3 regions of the Mucilaginibacter sp. PAMB04274 genome follow, and region 1 is predicted to be linked to each of the others. Evidence: riboswitches for the same ligand, from Rfam matches in the RefSeq annotation. Region 1 holds a riboswitch; each other region holds the start of a gene.
The links. A riboswitch is a leader RNA that binds a small molecule or an ion and turns the genes downstream of it on or off. The one in region 1 is predicted to bind S-adenosylmethionine.
Positions count from the first base shown of each region.

Region 2: linked by a shared signal. The riboswitch ahead of ABDD95_RS13630 (O-acetylhomoserine aminocarboxypropyltransferase/cysteine synthase) and the one ahead of metH (methionine synthase) in region 1 are both predicted to bind S-adenosylmethionine.
Region 3: linked by a shared signal. The riboswitch ahead of ABDD95_RS11215 (TlpA disulfide reductase family protein) and the one ahead of metH (methionine synthase) in region 1 are both predicted to bind S-adenosylmethionine.

Region 1 is NZ_CP155081.2:5,167,168-5,172,719, forward strand. It holds gene murQ (N-acetylmuramic acid 6-phosphate etherase) at 1-433, shown strand, start outside; gene ABDD95_RS22355 (hypothetical protein) at 531-1,097, shown strand; gene ABDD95_RS22360 (Bax inhibitor-1/YccA family protein) at 1,170-1,895, shown strand; SAM riboswitch class I at 2,009-2,123, shown strand; gene metH (methionine synthase) at 2,274-5,552, shown strand, end outside.
Region 2 is NZ_CP155081.2:3,234,963-3,240,514, forward strand. It holds gene metX (homoserine O-acetyltransferase) at 1-670, opposite strand, end outside; gene ABDD95_RS13630 (O-acetylhomoserine aminocarboxypropyltransferase/cysteine synthase) at 774-2,108, opposite strand; SAM riboswitch class I at 2,374-2,489, opposite strand; gene ABDD95_RS13635 (dihydrolipoamide acetyltransferase family protein) at 3,158-4,510, opposite strand; gene ABDD95_RS13640 (competence/damage-inducible protein A) at 4,562-5,552, opposite strand, start outside.
Region 3 is NZ_CP155081.2:2,660,934-2,666,485, reverse strand. It holds gene ABDD95_RS11230 (alkaline phosphatase D family protein) at 1-877, shown strand, start outside; gene ABDD95_RS11225 (hypothetical protein) at 1,020-1,271, shown strand; gene ABDD95_RS11220 (Hsp70 family protein) at 1,842-3,113, shown strand; SAM riboswitch class I at 3,449-3,562, shown strand; gene ABDD95_RS11215 (TlpA disulfide reductase family protein) at 3,644-4,258, shown strand; tRNA gene ABDD95_RS11210 (tRNA-Cys) at 4,266-4,337, shown strand; gene ABDD95_RS11205 (transferrin receptor-like dimerization domain-containing protein) at 4,604-5,552, shown strand, end outside.

The DNA of each region.
Region 1 (5,552 bases):
TAAAGACGTGGTTGTGGGCATTGCAGCATCGGGCCGTACGCCGTATGTAATTGGCGGCTTGCGTAAAGCTAATGAACATGGCCTGGCAACCGGCTGCATCGTTTGCAATGCGCAAAGCCCTGTAGCTGCCCAGGCTCAATACCCGGTTGAAGTGGTTACTGGCCCTGAGTTTTTAACCGGCTCAACCCGCATGAAAGCCGGAACCGCCCAAAAGCTGGTTTTAAATATGCTGAGCACTACCGTAATGATACAATTGGGCCGGGTAAAGGGTAATAAAATGGTGGATATGCAGTTAACTAATCATAAACTGGTTGATCGCGGAATTCGAATGATAATGCAGGAAACCGGTTTAGAAGAAGATGCTGCCGCCGAACTTTTAAATGAACACGGTAGTGTACGTAAGGCGGTGGAGGCACACCTTGCAGGAAAGTGATTTGCAAATATGCAGATGTGCATTTGAGCAAAAGGGAAGATTATAAAAACCGGCAGGTTTGAATTTGCATATTGAAATCTGCGTATTGGAATAAAAAATGCACGAAATAGAGCCATACTACAAATGGAGGGATGATTATGTAGCCGCAGAGGATGAGTATTCGCCTTTTTATGCTACAGTGTACAACGAGTTTGAATTTGATAAGCAGATATATAACTATTTGCTGCACCCGCAATGGGATTCATTTGGCTCTAATACATTATATTTAAAAGTACTGTATGCCGATTATGATCGCGGCTACGTTATTATAGAATTTATTGGCGAGTGGAATGATGCCATCAATAACGACATTATGTTGCTCAAACGCGAAATCATGGAGTTAATGATGGATAATGGCATCAATAAGTTTATACTTATTGGCGAGAATATCCTGAATTTTCATTCATCTGATGACTGTTATTACGAGGAGTGGTTTCAGGAAGTGGAAGACGGCTGGATTGCCGGCATTAACTTCAGAGAACATGTAATACGGGAGTTTAAGCAAAGCAACATCGACTATTTTATCAACTTTGGTGGCGGGCTGGATGAACTGGGCTGGCGCGCGTTAAAACCTTTGCAGGTTTTTAAACGGGTTGAAGAACAATTAATGCGCAGGCTTACCTAAACTTTAAGCCCCTTGGGCTGTCTAACAAGTACAATAATAATTATCATACCTTTAACCTGATTAATTAAGAAAATGGAAAATACGAATTATCAATACGAGGATGTCATTCAGCTGGATGACCAAGCCTCATCGCGCCGGTTTATTGCCAATGTGTTTATGTGGATGTTTGTAGCGCTGGGTATTTCGGCCCTATGTGCTGCTGCATTTGCTTTTAAACCCGAACTTGCTAACTTGCTACGCGATCCTGTTACCATGCGTAATACCGGCTTAGGTACTATCGTTATGTTTGCTCCTATAGCCTTTGTGATGATTATATCATTTGGGTTAAACAAAATATCAGCACCGGTGCTTACCCTGCTGTTTGTGGTTTTTGCTGCCCTTATGGGTACCAGCCTTAGCTTTGTGCTGTTGGTTTATACATCTTCGTCGGTATTAGGTGTATTCATTACGGCCTCGGCTGTTTTTGGCATTATGGCGGTAGCCGGTTATACTACTAACCAGGATTTGACCAAATTTGGCTCATTAATGATTATGGGTTTAATAGGTATGATCATCGCTTCTGTTGTAAACATGTTCCTGGCCAGTCCGGGCTTAAGCAAAGCCATCAGCTATATTGGTGTAGCAGTGTTTGTGGGCTTAACCGCTTATGATGTACAAAAACTAAAACGCATAGGTGCCGGCTTGGAGTTGGGTATGGCTGATGCTAAAAAGATGGCCATTATGGGCGCTTTAACCCTGTATATGGATTTCATCAACCTGTTCTTATCCTTATTAAGAATATTTGGCAGCCGCAGATAACGTTAAATAATTATATAACAAGAGCTGCCCAAAAGGCGGCTCTTGTTGTTTGAAAGCTATTTTGCTTAAAAACTGGCATTTGCAATTCACAACGCTATTTTGCAACTTTGCAATGCTTATAGAGAAAGATGGAGGGACTGGACCCTGCGAAGTCTTAGCAACCTGTACTTACAAGGTGCTACATTCTACTTAAAACCATTCACTAAAAGGTTTTAAGACGGATAAGCGAAAGTCAAAATCCAATACACCGACTTTTCGATATAAGCATATAATAAGATTTGAGCTATCAGATATGAAACTGACAGGATTTTGCATGCGTTTGCAAGTAAATCCTACGCTTTATCTCACATCTCTTGCCTCACATCTCATATCCAAAATATGGACATAAAAAACGAGTTAAAGAAACGCATATTGGTAATTGACGGCGCCATGGGAACCATGATACAGCGCTATCAGTTAACGGAGGAGGATTTTCGCGGGGAGCGTTTTAAAAATCATCCATCCGATTTAAAGGGCAATAACGACCTGCTGAACCTTACACGCCCTGACGTAATTAAAGCTATCCATGGCGAGTACCTGGATGCAGGTGCCGATATTATTGAAACCAACACATTTAGTACCCAGCGTATATCACTGGCCGACTATCATATGGAAGAGCTGGCTTACGAGCTAAGCTATGAAGGTGCCCGTTTAGCCCGCGAGGCGGCTGATGATTATACTACCCAAACGCCCGGCAAGCCGCGCTTTGTAGCCGGCGCTGTCGGCCCTACCAACCGCACCGCTTCCCTTTCACCCGACGTGAACGACCCGGGCTACCGTGCCGTTACTTTCGACGATTTGGCCGAAGCTTACTATGATCAGATTAGAGGCTTGGTTGACGGCGGCTCAGACCTGCTATTAATCGAAACTATATTTGACACGCTGAATGCCAAGGCAGCCCTGTTTGCCGCCCAGCGCTATGCACAGGAATCGGGCAAGAACCTGCCCATCATGATTTCGGGCACCATAACCGATGCCTCTGGCCGTACCCTATCGGGCCAAACGGTGGAGGCTTTCTGGAACTCCATACGCCATGCCAACCTGCTATCGGTGGGATTAAACTGCGCTTTAGGGGCTAGAGAGATGCGCCCATATCTGGAAGAACTCTCTAACAAAGCCGATGTATATATTTCAGCTTATCCAAATGCGGGTTTGCCTAATGAGTTTGGCGCTTATGACGAACAACCGCATGAAACCGCCCACCAGGTTGATGACTTTATGCAAGCTAGCCTGGTTAATATTGTAGGCGGCTGTTGCGGCACCACACCCGATCACATTAAATGTATTGCCGAAAGGGCAGCTAAATACACGCCACGGCAACTACCAACGCTTGAGCCTTATATGCGCCTCAGTGGTTTAGAAGCCGTTACCCTAACGCCTCTAACCAACTTTGTGAACGTAGGCGAGCGCACCAACATTACCGGTTCGCCCAAGTTTTCAAAGCTTATACTGGCCGAAAACTATGAGGAAGCGCTCACAGTTGCCCGCCAGCAAGTAGAAGGTGGCGCCCAGGTGATTGACATTAATATGGATGAGGGCATGATTGATTCGGAAGCCGTAATGGTTAAATTTCTGAATTTGGTGGCCTCCGAACCTGATATTGCCAAGCTGCCCATCATGGTCGACTCCTCTAAATGGTCGGTTATTGAAGCCGGTTTAAAATGCTTGCAGGGTAAGGGTATTGTAAACTCAATTTCGCTAAAAGAAGGTGAAGACAAGTTTAGAGAATACGCGCGCAAGATACTAAACTACGGTGCTGCTACGGTTGTAATGGCGTTTGATGAGCAAGGGCAGGCCGATAATTATGAACGCCGTATAGAAATTTGTAAACGATCTTACGATATACTGGTGAACGAAATTGGCTTTCCACCGGAGGATATCATTTTCGACCCTAACATCCTTACCGTTGCCACCGGTTTGGAAGAGCATAATAATTATGCTGTTGATTTTATTAACGCCACCCGTTGGATAAAAGAAAACTTACCACACGCCAAAGTAAGCGGTGGTGTGAGTAATATATCTTTCTCTTTCCGCGGTAATAACGTTGTACGCGAGGCTATGCACTCGGCCTTTTTATACCATGCTATACAGGCTGGCATGGATATGGGCATTGTAAATGCCGGTATGCTCGAGGTGTACGAGGAAATTCCTAAACCTCTTTTAGAGCGTGTAGAAGATGTACTGCTTAACCGCCGCGAGGATGCTACTGAACGCCTGGTAGAGTATGCCGAAACGGTAAAAAGCAAAGGCAAAGAAATTGTACGTGATGAAAGCTGGCGTAATGAACCGGTACAAAAGCGACTCTCGCACGCACTGGTAAAAGGTATTGTGGAATATATTGATGTGGATGTGGAAGAAGCACGCCATCAATACGAACGCACGCTGGAAGTTATTGAAGGCCCCCTGATGGACGGGATGAACATTGTGGGCGACCTGTTTGGCGCCGGTAAAATGTTTTTGCCACAGGTGGTAAAATCGGCCCGGGTAATGAAAAAGGCCGTAGCTTACCTGCTGCCCTTTATTGAAGCCGAAAAGCTGAAAAACGCCGATGGCAACCAGCGCAGCAATGCTGGCAAGGTACTTATGGCCACCGTTAAAGGCGATGTGCACGACATTGGTAAAAACATTGTAGGCGTAGTACTGGCTTGTAATAACTTCGAGATCATTGACCTGGGCGTAATGGTGCCCGCCAATAAAATTATTGAGGAAGCTAAAAAACATAACGTAGATATTATTGGGCTGAGTGGTCTGATTACGCCATCGCTTGATGAAATGGTACACTTTGCCAAAGAAATGGAACGCGAAGGGTTTACTATCCCATTAATTATTGGGGGGGCAACCACCTCTCGTATTCATGCCGCAGTTAAAGTAGCGCCGCATTATTCGGGCCCTGCCATACATGTGTTGGATGCATCGCGCAGTGTAACCGTGTGCAGCACTTTGATGAGTAAGGAGAACCGCGACGAGTACATTCAAACCATTAAAGACGAGTACGCCAAAGCTCGCGAAGCACACCTAAACAAACGGAACGACAAACGCTTCCTCACTTTAGAAGAAGCACGTGCCAATAAGTTTCAGCTGGATCTGGATGGCTCAGTAGCTCCAGCACCGTCTTTTACAGGCACCAAGGTATTTCAAGCATATCCGCTAAAAGAGCTGGTTCCTTATATCGATTGGACGCCGTTCTTCCATACCTGGGAACTGCGCGGTAGTTATCCGAAAATATTTAACGATAAGAACGTGGGCATCGAAGCTAAAAAGCTTTTTGACGATGCGCAGGAGATGCTGCAGAAAGTCATTAATGAAAATTTGCTGCAAGCCAACGGTGTAATCGGTTTCTGGCCGGCCAACAGCGTAGGCGATGACATTGAGCTGTACAGTGATGAAAGCCGTACACAATTGCTAACCCGCATACACACCCTGCGCCAGCAAGGCGAAAAGGTTAAAGGCGAACCATACTATGCCCTGGCCGATTTTATAGCACCTAAAGAAAGCGGCGTGCCCGACTACTTTGGCGGCTTTGCCGTAACCACAGGTATTGGCTGTGATGAACTGGTAGCTAAATACGAGGCCGACCATGATGATTATAACAGCATTATGGCCAAAGCCATTGCCGAC
Region 2 (5,552 bases), 1.9 Mb from region 1:
CATCATCTTCTTCGTGCTGTTTGATATTATAGGCCTTGTAACCTCTGTATGAGAGAAGGGCCATGCTGCGGGCTGCCTTGAGACCTGCGCTGCCGCCATCAGGTGTTCCGTTGTTAAAGGTAGCGTCGGCGTTAAGTGCCAGGCGCTGCGACTCGTTAAAGGCAATGCCCCAGGGCGAGTGTTTAGCATTAGTGGCAATTAAAATCAACTGCTTAATGCGTTCAGGTTCTATAATGCTCCATTCCAATGCCTGCTGGCCGCCTAATGAGCCACCTATCAACACCCAAATATCTTTAATACCTAAATGCGCTGCCAGTAAGCGGTGCACATTGGCCATATCACGCGTGGTATACTGCGGAAAAGATAGGTAGTAAGGTTGACCAGTAGCCGGGTTAATGCTTAACGGGCTGGTAGTACCATAAGCAGATCCCAATACGTTGGCGCAAATGATAAAATGTTCGTCAGGATTAAAAAAGTAACCCTCGCCTACCAAACCTTTCCACCAGTCAAACACATCTGAGTTGGCGGTTAGGGCGTGGCAAACCCAAACCACGTTATCTTTGGCTTCGTTCAACCGGCCATAAGTATGATAGCCTATTTCAAGGTTCTCCAGTTTCGCTCCTGATTCCAGTTCAAAAGTGCCGTTGTATCGGTATGTCTGTATACTCATTGTTATTTTAAACCGGCCCGCCTGGCTTACAAGCGGTACCGGTCATACTATTAATCAAATTAAATCTATTGCGGCGGCATATTAATTTTCAGCTGCCTGCCGGTTAGTTAAGTTCGGCCAGCTGAGCCTCTTGCAACTTTACGCTCGCAAATGCCTGTTCAAAGTCGGCTTTTATATCGTCTATATGCTCAATGCCAACGGCTACGCGTAAAAGCGTTGGCGTAACACCGGCAGCAACCTGCTCCACATCACTTAACTGCTGATGCGTGGTTGCAGCTGGCTGAATAATCAATGTTTTAGCGTCGCCCACGTTAGCCAGGTGGCTTACCAGCTGCAAACTGTTAATGAAGTTTGCGGCGTTCTCTTTGCTGCCTTTCAACTCAAATGAGAGTACGGCGCCAAAACCATTTTTTAAGTATTTTTTAGCTAATGTGTGATAGGGTGACGATGCCAAACCCGGATAATTTACTTTAGCTACCTGTGGGTGCTGCTCCAGCCAGGTGGCCAGTTCAAGTGTATTATCAACATGGCGTTGCACACGCAATGAAAGTGTTTCTAGCCCTTGTATCAGTAAAAACGAATTAAATGGCGACTGTGAAGCGCCAAAATCTCGCAGCCCTTCTACCCGTGCACGAATAATGAATTGAATATTGCCAAACGGACCGTTAACACCAAATACATCAGAAAAAACTAAACCGTGATAGCCATCTGATGGCTCACTAAATTGCGGATACTTGCCGTTTCCCCAGTTGTAGTTGCCCCCATCTACTATTACACCGCCAATGCTGGTACCGTGGCCACCAATCCATTTTGTAGCGCTTTCCACCACCACATTGGCGCCATGCTCTATTGGGCGAAAAAGGTAGCCTCCTGCGCCAAAGGTATTGTCAACTATCAGCGGCAAATCGTGCTTGCGGGCCAGTGCAGCTATCTTGTCAAAATCGGGCACATTAAAGCCTGGGTTACCGATGGTTTCCAGGTAAATGGCTTTAGTTTTCTCGTCAATTAATGGCTCAAAGCTTTCGGCCTGGTCGTCTTTGGCAAAGCGGGCTTCAATGCCAAGTCGCTTAAAGGCCACTTTAAACTGGTTATAACTGCCGCCATACAGAAACGGGGAGGTAACAAAATTATCGCCTGCTTGTAAGATGTTGTTAAGCGCTAAAAATTGTGCCGCTTGCCCCGACGCGGTTGCCAACGCTGCCACCCCACCCTCTAATGCTGCTATACGTTTTTCGAACACATCTGTAGTGGGGTTCATGATACGCGAGTAGATATTACCAAATTCTTTTAAGGCAAACAGGTTGGCGCCATGCTCGGCATTTTTGAATACGTATGAGGTAGTTTGGTATAAGGGCACTGCCCGCGAACCGGTTGTAGGGTCGGCTTCCTGACCGGCGTGTAACTGTAAAGTTTCGAATTTTAAAGATGAAGTTGACATGGTTGTTGCTGTTTAGATTTGTGCTTAAAACTTATTGAATTTGCTATAAGCGGAGGTGGCGTACGGACAGACTATAGCGGTGCCTGAGCGTAAACACGTTACATTATTGCATTAAGTAATGCAGGAAATGACGTACGTGTTGTGCCTCTAACAGCAACACATGCTCATAAAGCCGTTGGCTATATTGCAGGTTGATGGCGTACCCGTTGGGGTAACTAATAAATTAGCAGTAGTGTTGTAGCAGTTAAATCGTTTCATGGCTATTAACTTATATCCCCCGGCTGTATATCCAAACCGGGACAGGAATTGGCACCTTCTCCGTTCATCGGAGGGTTGCCAGCGGGTCAGTGAGCCTGATCTCTCGCCGCTTCTTTATAAATCAAAAACCTACGGAGGGTATTTGATTATGGTATTTAAACCGTTGCACAAAGGTAATGCGTAATATTTTAAAATACCAAGTATTATTAAAAATATTTATTGAGGCGCAGATCTGAAGATTTAATTGCGGTTGTTTAATGTTTATTATTTTTATTCCCAATCAAAGTAATGTAATTGGGAATGAATTACTTTGGTCATTGAAAGAATTCCTTCAGGAAAGAATAATTGGATTTATCATGTTAATACGGTTTTATTATTTCACCTTCTACAACCACTTCGTTAAAAGGAGCTTCAGGAATGATGCTCCATATTGGTTCAGAGCAACCTTGGTGATGGGACTAAGCATCTTTAGCCTGCTTTTAACCTTAACGTGGATTATAAAATTTTTTAGCGGATACTCGTATCAAAGCCGCCTTATTTACGAAGCAACAAGTATTTTCCTGTCATTTGGATTCATATATGTCTTTTGTTTAAAGGATGGTAAATCGGAAAGGATATACAACGAGTTCAAAGACAGTGACTTTAATAACAAAAGAAATAGATCAATTGCCTGGCTGGTTTGGCTTATAACCTTTTTGATACCGGTAGTTTTAATACTACTTGATAAAAAAACGTCACTCTTTCACTAGCAATTAAGCACACATTACAGCAGCACGCAAGTTGGCTTGTTTTTATAACTCCCTGTTTAAATCCCAATGCTCCAGATAATCGGCTACACGCTTCAGGAAAGAACCACCTAGAGCGCCATCCACTACCCTATGGTCATACGACATAGATAAATACAGCATGTGGCGTATAGCAATTACATCACCGGTTGGGGTTTCCAATACAGCAGGTTTCTTTTTAATGGTACCAATAGCCAGTATGGCCACCTGTGGTTGGTTAATAATGGGGGTGCCCATAATATTGCCAAACATGCCTATGTTAGTAACCGTGAAAGTACCGTCGGCGGTATCATCAGGCCGTAATTTATTCAAACGGGCACGGTTGGCCAGGTCATTTACACTCTTAACCAAGCCGGTAAGGTTAAGCGTATCGGCGCGGCGAATAACCGGTACAATTAAATTGCCATTTGGCAACGCAGTAGCCATCCCTATGTTAATATCCCGCTTTTTAATGATCTGGGTACCGTTTACAGAAACGTTGATCATTGGCATATCAGCAATAGCTTTTGCCACAGCTTCAATAAATATAGGTGTAAATGTAATTTTTTCTCCTTCACGGGCCTCAAACTTAGCTTTGATCTTCTCTCTCCAGTAAACTAAATTTGTTACGTCGGCCTCTACAAAAGAGGTTACATGCGCTGAAGTTTGCACGCTCATTACCATATGGTCCGCAATTAAGCGGCGCATGCGGTCCATTTCAATGATCTCGTCACTGCCAGAGGTACGGTAAGTTTGTGTGGGCGGTGGTGTATAAGCCGGCTGTGCCGCCTTTGGAGCAGAGCTTGCAGCCAATGCCTGTGGTGCCTGAGCAGGTGATGGCTGGCGTTTCTCAAGGTAAGTTAAAAGGTCATCTTTAGTTAAACGACCTTCGGCGCCGGTGCCTGGTATGTCGTCAAGCTCTGCCTGAGTGATGGCTTCCTGGTTGGCAATGTTGCGTACCAACGGCGAGTAAAAACGAATGCCTGATGATTGTATAGCCGGCACATCAGGCTTGGTCAGGTGCTCCAAACCCGGTATTTCTTTTTCCACTACAGCTTCAGGAACCGGCTCCGGATCCATAATCGGCGCTTCAGGTTGTGATGAAACAGGGGCAGCTTCAACCACATGCTCTTCTTCACCCTCCACCTCAATAATTGCTATAGGACTGCCTACTTGTACTACCTCATCTTTTTGGCACAATTGTTCAATCAGCACACCGCTAACCGGCGAGGGTACCTCAGAGTCAACCTTATCGGTAGCAATCTCTACTACCGCATCATCGGCATCAATTTTATCTCCGGGATTTTTAAGCCAGTTAATTACCGTTGCTTCGGCAACACTTTCGCCCATTTTTGGCAGCAGCAGCTGGTATTTCGCCATGTTTAATCTCTACAATTTTTATGGCCAAAATTACTTAATTATCTGTTAGTTTTACTGGGCTGCAAGTAAAGTATTCAACATTCCGAGTGCAGTGATGGCCGTGCGCTCAATATTTTGACGGCGCTTGTTGCCAAAAACAAACCTTTTAACCACTATATTCCCTTTGCCCGCCACGCCTATCCAAACGGTGCCAACAGGCTTTTCAGGCGTACCGCCATCGGGGCCGGCTATGCCGGTAACCGCAATAGCATAGTCTGATTTAAAGTTGCGCAATGCGCCCTCAACCATTTGTGTGGCTGTTTGCTCACTTACCGCACCGTACTGGCGTAAATTATCTTCTGTAACACCTAATATACTCTCCTTTAACTGATTAGAATAAGACACTGCGCCCCCTAAAAACGTTTTAGATGAGCCTGGGTGCTGCGTAAACAAATGCGAAAGGTAGCCACCGGTGCAACTTTCGGCAAGAGATATGGTTTGACCGAGTTGCTCCAGCTTGTTCATAATGGCTTTCTCCAGAGCAATATCTTCTTGCGCTGCTACTACACTGCCTAAACGATCGGTAAGATGGGCTGCCAGAGTATCAATTTCCTGTTGTAAAATTGCTTCATCATCAGCATAACCGCTCAGGCGCAAACGCACCTGCCCAAGTTTTGGCAAGTAAGCCAACTTGATATAAGGAGGTAATGCTTCTTCAATATCTGTAATACGCTCAGCCAAAAATGACTCTCCCTCGCCTACGGTTAATATAGTTTTATGAATAATTACGGGTAACTTAAAAGTGGCCTTTAGTTTGGGGATTACCTGCTCTTCAACCATATACATCATCTCATGCGGAACGCCCGGCATAGACACGAATATCTTACCGTTATGATTAAACCACATGCCTGGTGCCGTACCATTTTGATTATTAAGCACCTCGCAATTGGCAGGCACCATTGCTTGCTGACGGTTAACCTCTAACAACGGACGATTATATTTGGCAAAAATACGCTCTACGTTGGCTAACGCTTCAGCGTTTTCAACAAAGCCCACGCCAAAA
Region 3 (5,552 bases), 2.5 Mb from region 1:
TGAGTATTTACCAGCTCGCGTTCAGGATAATGCCAAAATTTACCGGAATTTTGACTTTGCTGGCTTCGTCAACTTAATAATGCTGGACACCCGAATAGTTGGTCGGGATAAACAACTTAGTTATGCAGATTACCTCACCGCATCCGGACTTAATACAACAAAGTTTTTAACCGATTGGCAAAATCCACAACGCAGCATACTGGGCGCTGAGCAAAAAAGTTGGTTGGCTGCTAAGCTAAATAGCAGTTCTGCAAAATGGCAGGTTCTGGGAAACCAGGTATTAATGGGTAAAATGTTTATGCCCGCCGAATTGTTGCTGATTGTTGCTCAAATAGCTGGCGGCAGTACTGACGCTACATTGCTTACACAATACAACACCTTGGTAACCCAACTGGTAGCCATCAAATCACGCATGCTGCAAAATGATCCTACCTTAACCGCGGCAGAAAAAGCCAGGGTACAAAATGCGTTACCGTACAATCTTGATGCTTGGGACGGATACCCTGCTGAACGTGAAATGGTATATGCTTCAGCAGCTGGTAAAAAGCTTGTTTCATTAGCCGGCGACACGCATAATGCATGGTATTCAATCTTAACAGCTAACAATGGGCAAAAAGCAGGCGTGGAGTTTGCCACTGCCTCTGTGACTTCTCCAGGCTTTGAAGCCATATTTGGTAGTAATCCACAAACAGTTGCTAGCTTCGAGCAAGCCAACGCATTACTTATCGAAGAACTTGAATACCTGGACGCGTCAAGACGCGGATATATTATGGCCACTTTCACAGCCAACGAAGCTAAATCCGAATGGCGGTATGTAAGTACAATCAATAATGTTAATAGTGCTACCACTACCGGCAAAAGCGTTGTAGTAGTATAATAAACATGACTGTTGTTTATAAATCTGAGGCGTTAATCTGCCTTTATACAAGCGCTTATTAATATGTATTTGTTAACATAAACATAATATTGAAGTAACATTTAGATAATTTAGATTTGACGCTTATCAAGAAGCTACTTTTATGTCAACCAAGTCATCCTTAAAAAGCGCAAAAAAAACTGCCAAAAACGAAATTGAGTCAGTACTGATTAAAGAACTAAATAACGTTACTGCCAAGTTTGGTCCTGGTTCGAAAAAATTCAAAAAAAGCATTGAAAAAAGTTCAAAAAGATTAGCCAAGAAGCTTAGCAAGGAAATTAAGATTGACGAATCATTTTTCGCCAATGAAAGTATTACTGACGAAAGCAAGCCTAATGAAGACAACGCAAAATAACGCGTTATTCAACCCGGCGATGTTCTTATATTGTGAATTGTAGATCTCAATTGGATAATTTAATGATAAGCTATTAATTGCAGACAGTATTAATCGGAGTTTAATGAGCGCGAAGGCAGACATTGTTTGTTGAAAGCCGTTAAACTCTGGTTATTAAAAAGCACATTAATACAAGTTTTTTAAAGTGCGATAGTCTGTAAGCATCGTATCAACTATAGCGTTCTCTGTTTTACATCGTAAATGTAAATCGAGCTTATTGTCCTAAACTCGGGCAAGCCTATTAGCATCTCAAATAATTGCTTCTACAGGTGCGTAGCCTTTGAAGCTTTTTTGCCAATTTATAAACTGCCACTAAACAGATCACTGGCTGTGTGCTCAGCCATGGGCTTTTGCATTTGTTGCACATGATGTAATTAATCGAAGTGATTTCAATTAAATACGTTCAATCTAAATGGACGTCATGCCACTCCCTGATTAGCTTGGCGTAATCTTGAGACTGGTAATTTCATTTTGACTTTATTTTTTGATACTTTCGCCGCCCTTTAAATTTTTTGGTAAGGCGGCATTTATATGAATAAGTTTTTATACGGAATTGATTTTGGTACAACTAACTCTGCTTTGGCTATCTACAATGAGGAAACCAAAGAAATTCAACATACCATCATTATTCCATCGCTTATTTATTTTTATGAACAGCAGCGCTCGGGCATTGCTCCGGATTACGTAGTAGGCCAGGAAGCAATTTCGGCTTACTTAAACGAGCAAATGAGCGGGCGTTTTATAAAGTCGGTTAAGCAAATTTTATCCAGAAGCAGTTTTACCGAAACGCGGATTCACAACAAACGATACAACGCATCTGATTTGGTGGCCATCATTCTGAAAGAATTAAAATCGCGGGCTGATAAACTAATAGGCCAGGATTGCCGTAAGGCTGTTATAGGCAGGCCTGTATTCTTTGATGATGATAACGTGCAAAAGGATACCCTTGCCCAAACCCGCCTTAGCAAGGCTGCAGAGTTAGCTGGGTTCAGGGAGGTCCGCTTTCAATTTGAGCCGATCGGCGCTGCTTTTGCTTATGAAAGAACTTTGCAAAAAAAGGAAAATGTACTGGTTGCTGACTTAGGTGGAGGTACTACTGATTTTACTTATTTGGTTCTGGATCCAGAGAAAGCGGGTAGCAAAGACAGGAAGAACGACATGATGGCCACGGGTGGTATTTACATAGGAGGTGATAGCTTTGATGCCGCATTTATGTGGGAAAAAGGTACGCCCTATTTTGGCAAGCATACACAATATGAAGCTACCCCGGGCAAGCGGTTAACTGTGCCTAAATCACTTTTTGCCAATATATGCTCGTGGGAGCAAATGAACTTTTTTAATGGCCAGCGAATTAAAAAGGATATTGAAGACTATTATTACTTTTCGGGGAAAGACCGGCAATTCAAAAACCTGATTACGCTTATTGAACACAACTTGGGTTACGCTGTGTTCAGGTGTATTGAGAAAACCAAAATAACACTCTCTAATGCAGACACTGCTCGGTTCGCTTACCATGAAATGGATATTGACATAGAAGAGGATGTTCCACTGTCGGTTTATGAACAAATAATTGCCAAAGACGTAACCCGAATTGCCAACTACCTCGACGAATTTATATCGCACAACAAGATAGAACCCAGCAATGTCGACAGTATTTTTTTAACTGGTGGCACTTCAATGGTTGGGAGTGTTCAAAACATATTCAAAGAAAAGTTTCCTCACGTCAACCTCAATTCGGGCGACAATTTTAAAAGTGTGGCTACAGGTTTGGCTTATAGCGGATATCTATTTGAAGGTGAATGATGATTGAATCATAGCATCCAGTATCATCACGCTTAATTGTAATAAAAGGATAAGTATTAGTAAGGAAGTTTGCACGCATTGCAACAAGTTCCATAATTACCCAGTTGCTAATACAAAGCCTTCACTTACCACAAAAATAGGCTTATTTGGAACCTTTGAAAACTGCCGGCCAATCTTCCCTATGCATATACAATTCGGTATAACTGCGCCTGTATCTGAATAACTTGTACGTTTCTTTGTGTCACATTTATTTCATTTTGAAAATTATCTACTAAATCTATAGACTATGTAAAATATATAGCTATATTTGCAGTGTTAAATAACGTACTTTGATTTACTTATCCAGAAAGACTGAGGGAAAGGCCCTGTGAAGTCTTAGCAACCTATACCACCTCAAAAAGGTAAAAGGTGCTAATTCCTGCTCCTCAAATGAGAGAGAATGATAAGATACAAGTTTTGCTTGTTCATCGCCCATTTACAGTCTCGCTGGTATAAGTATTTGAAATTGAAAGCAATCAACTTATATGATTATGAAAAATTACCTATTACAATCTCTTTCCAAAGCAATGTTTGCAGCTTCTGTAATTGTTGCGGCCGCATTTCAATCAAATGCGCAGACGCAAAGTGCTGCGCAACAATCTTCTACAGTTGCAACAACCGCAAATGCAGACAGAGGATACCTGGTTAAGGTAGGAGACCAGGCGCCCGACAATTTTGAATTAGTGTTAGATAACGGAAAGAAAACCTCCCTGAAGCAGTTACGCGGCAAAGTGGTTGTATTGCAATTTACAGCAAGCTGGTGCAGCGTATGCCGCAGAGAAATGCCGCATTTGGAAACAGACGTGTGGAAGGCTTACCAGAATAAAAACGTAGTGCTTATTGGTGTAGACCGTGACGAACCACTCGAGAAAGTGCAAAAGTTTCGCCAGGATATACAGGTAACCTATCCTTTGGCTTTAGATCCGGGCGCCGATATATTTGGCCGCTTTGCTGATAAAAAAGCTGGTGTTACACGTAATGTAGTCATCGATCAAAGCGGTAAGATAGTTTTTTTGACGAGGCTTTATGACGTAAACGAATTCACGGAAATGGTAAAAGTGATAGACGATTTAGCAAACAAACCTTTGTTAAAGGCATCGCTTTAAAAGCAATGGTGGAGTGGCCGAGCGGTTAGGTAGGGGTCTGCAAAACCTTGTACGGTGGTTCGAATCCATCCTCACACCTCATCATCGGGTTATTAAGTTTTTTTAGGCGCTGTAGGCAACCCGGTGGCATTATTTCAAAGCGCTAAGGCAATTTAAATGTATCTACAATTTTATGAATTTTAATTTTTATTCTAAAACCGGCTCTTTTAAACTAATAGCATGTATCCACTCTCCAAATGATGTTGCTTATACAAGCAACGGTTGCTGTTGATCTCGTCTTATTTATAGAGTAACCTTACCGATCCAGGTTCTCACCCTCTATTTTATTTAAATATAAATTTCTTTATGAAAAAAATAAGGATGCTGGCAGTGTTATGCTTTGCCGGTTATGCTACATCATACGCACAAAATACAAACATTAAGGGCTTTACGGCGGCAGCTGCAACTAAACAACTTCAGGCAGAAAAAGACTTTGATAAGCACATAAGTAATGTGCGTATTGGCCATAACATTAAAGAATTGGCTGCACGTCCTCACCATTTGGGCTCGCCCGGAGGAAAGGCCGTAGCACAAGCCGTTTTACAAAAGTTTAAAGAGTATGGATGGGATGCTCGTATAGAAACGTACCAAGTGTTGTTTCCAACGCCGAAAACGCGATTGCTTGAGCTTACTTATCCTACTCAATATACAGCAAAACTTAAGGAACCGGCTGTTGCCGAGGATGCCACATCAGGGCAGGAAGGGCAGTTGCCCACCTATAATGCCTGGGGAGCCGATGGTGATGTAACCGGCGAATTGGTATATGTGAATTACGGCTTGCCCGATGATTACGAGCAGCTTAACAAACTGGGCATTGATGTAAAAGGAAAAATAGTAATTGCCAAATATGGCCGCTCGTGGAGAGGTATTAAACCAAAAGTAGCTTATGAGCATGGAGCCATTGGCTGTATAATATATTCAGATCCTAAAGACGATGGTTTTTACCAGGGAGAGGTATACCCTAAAGGACCGTTCAAAAATGACCAGACCGTGCAGCGCGGCTCTGTGATGGATATGGTTATTTACCCCGGCGATCCTTTAACGCCGAATGTTGGCGCAACTGCAAAAGCCAAAAGATTAGACAAAAGCGAGGCGCAGACCATTTTAAAGATTCCGGTGTTACCTATTAGTTATGGTGATGCACAACCATTGCTCGCTGCGTTGGGTGGCCCGGTTGCACCGGCAGATTGGCGCGGAGCACTGCCCATTACTTATCATGTTGGCCCGGGCAAAGCAAAGGTTCATTTAAAAATAG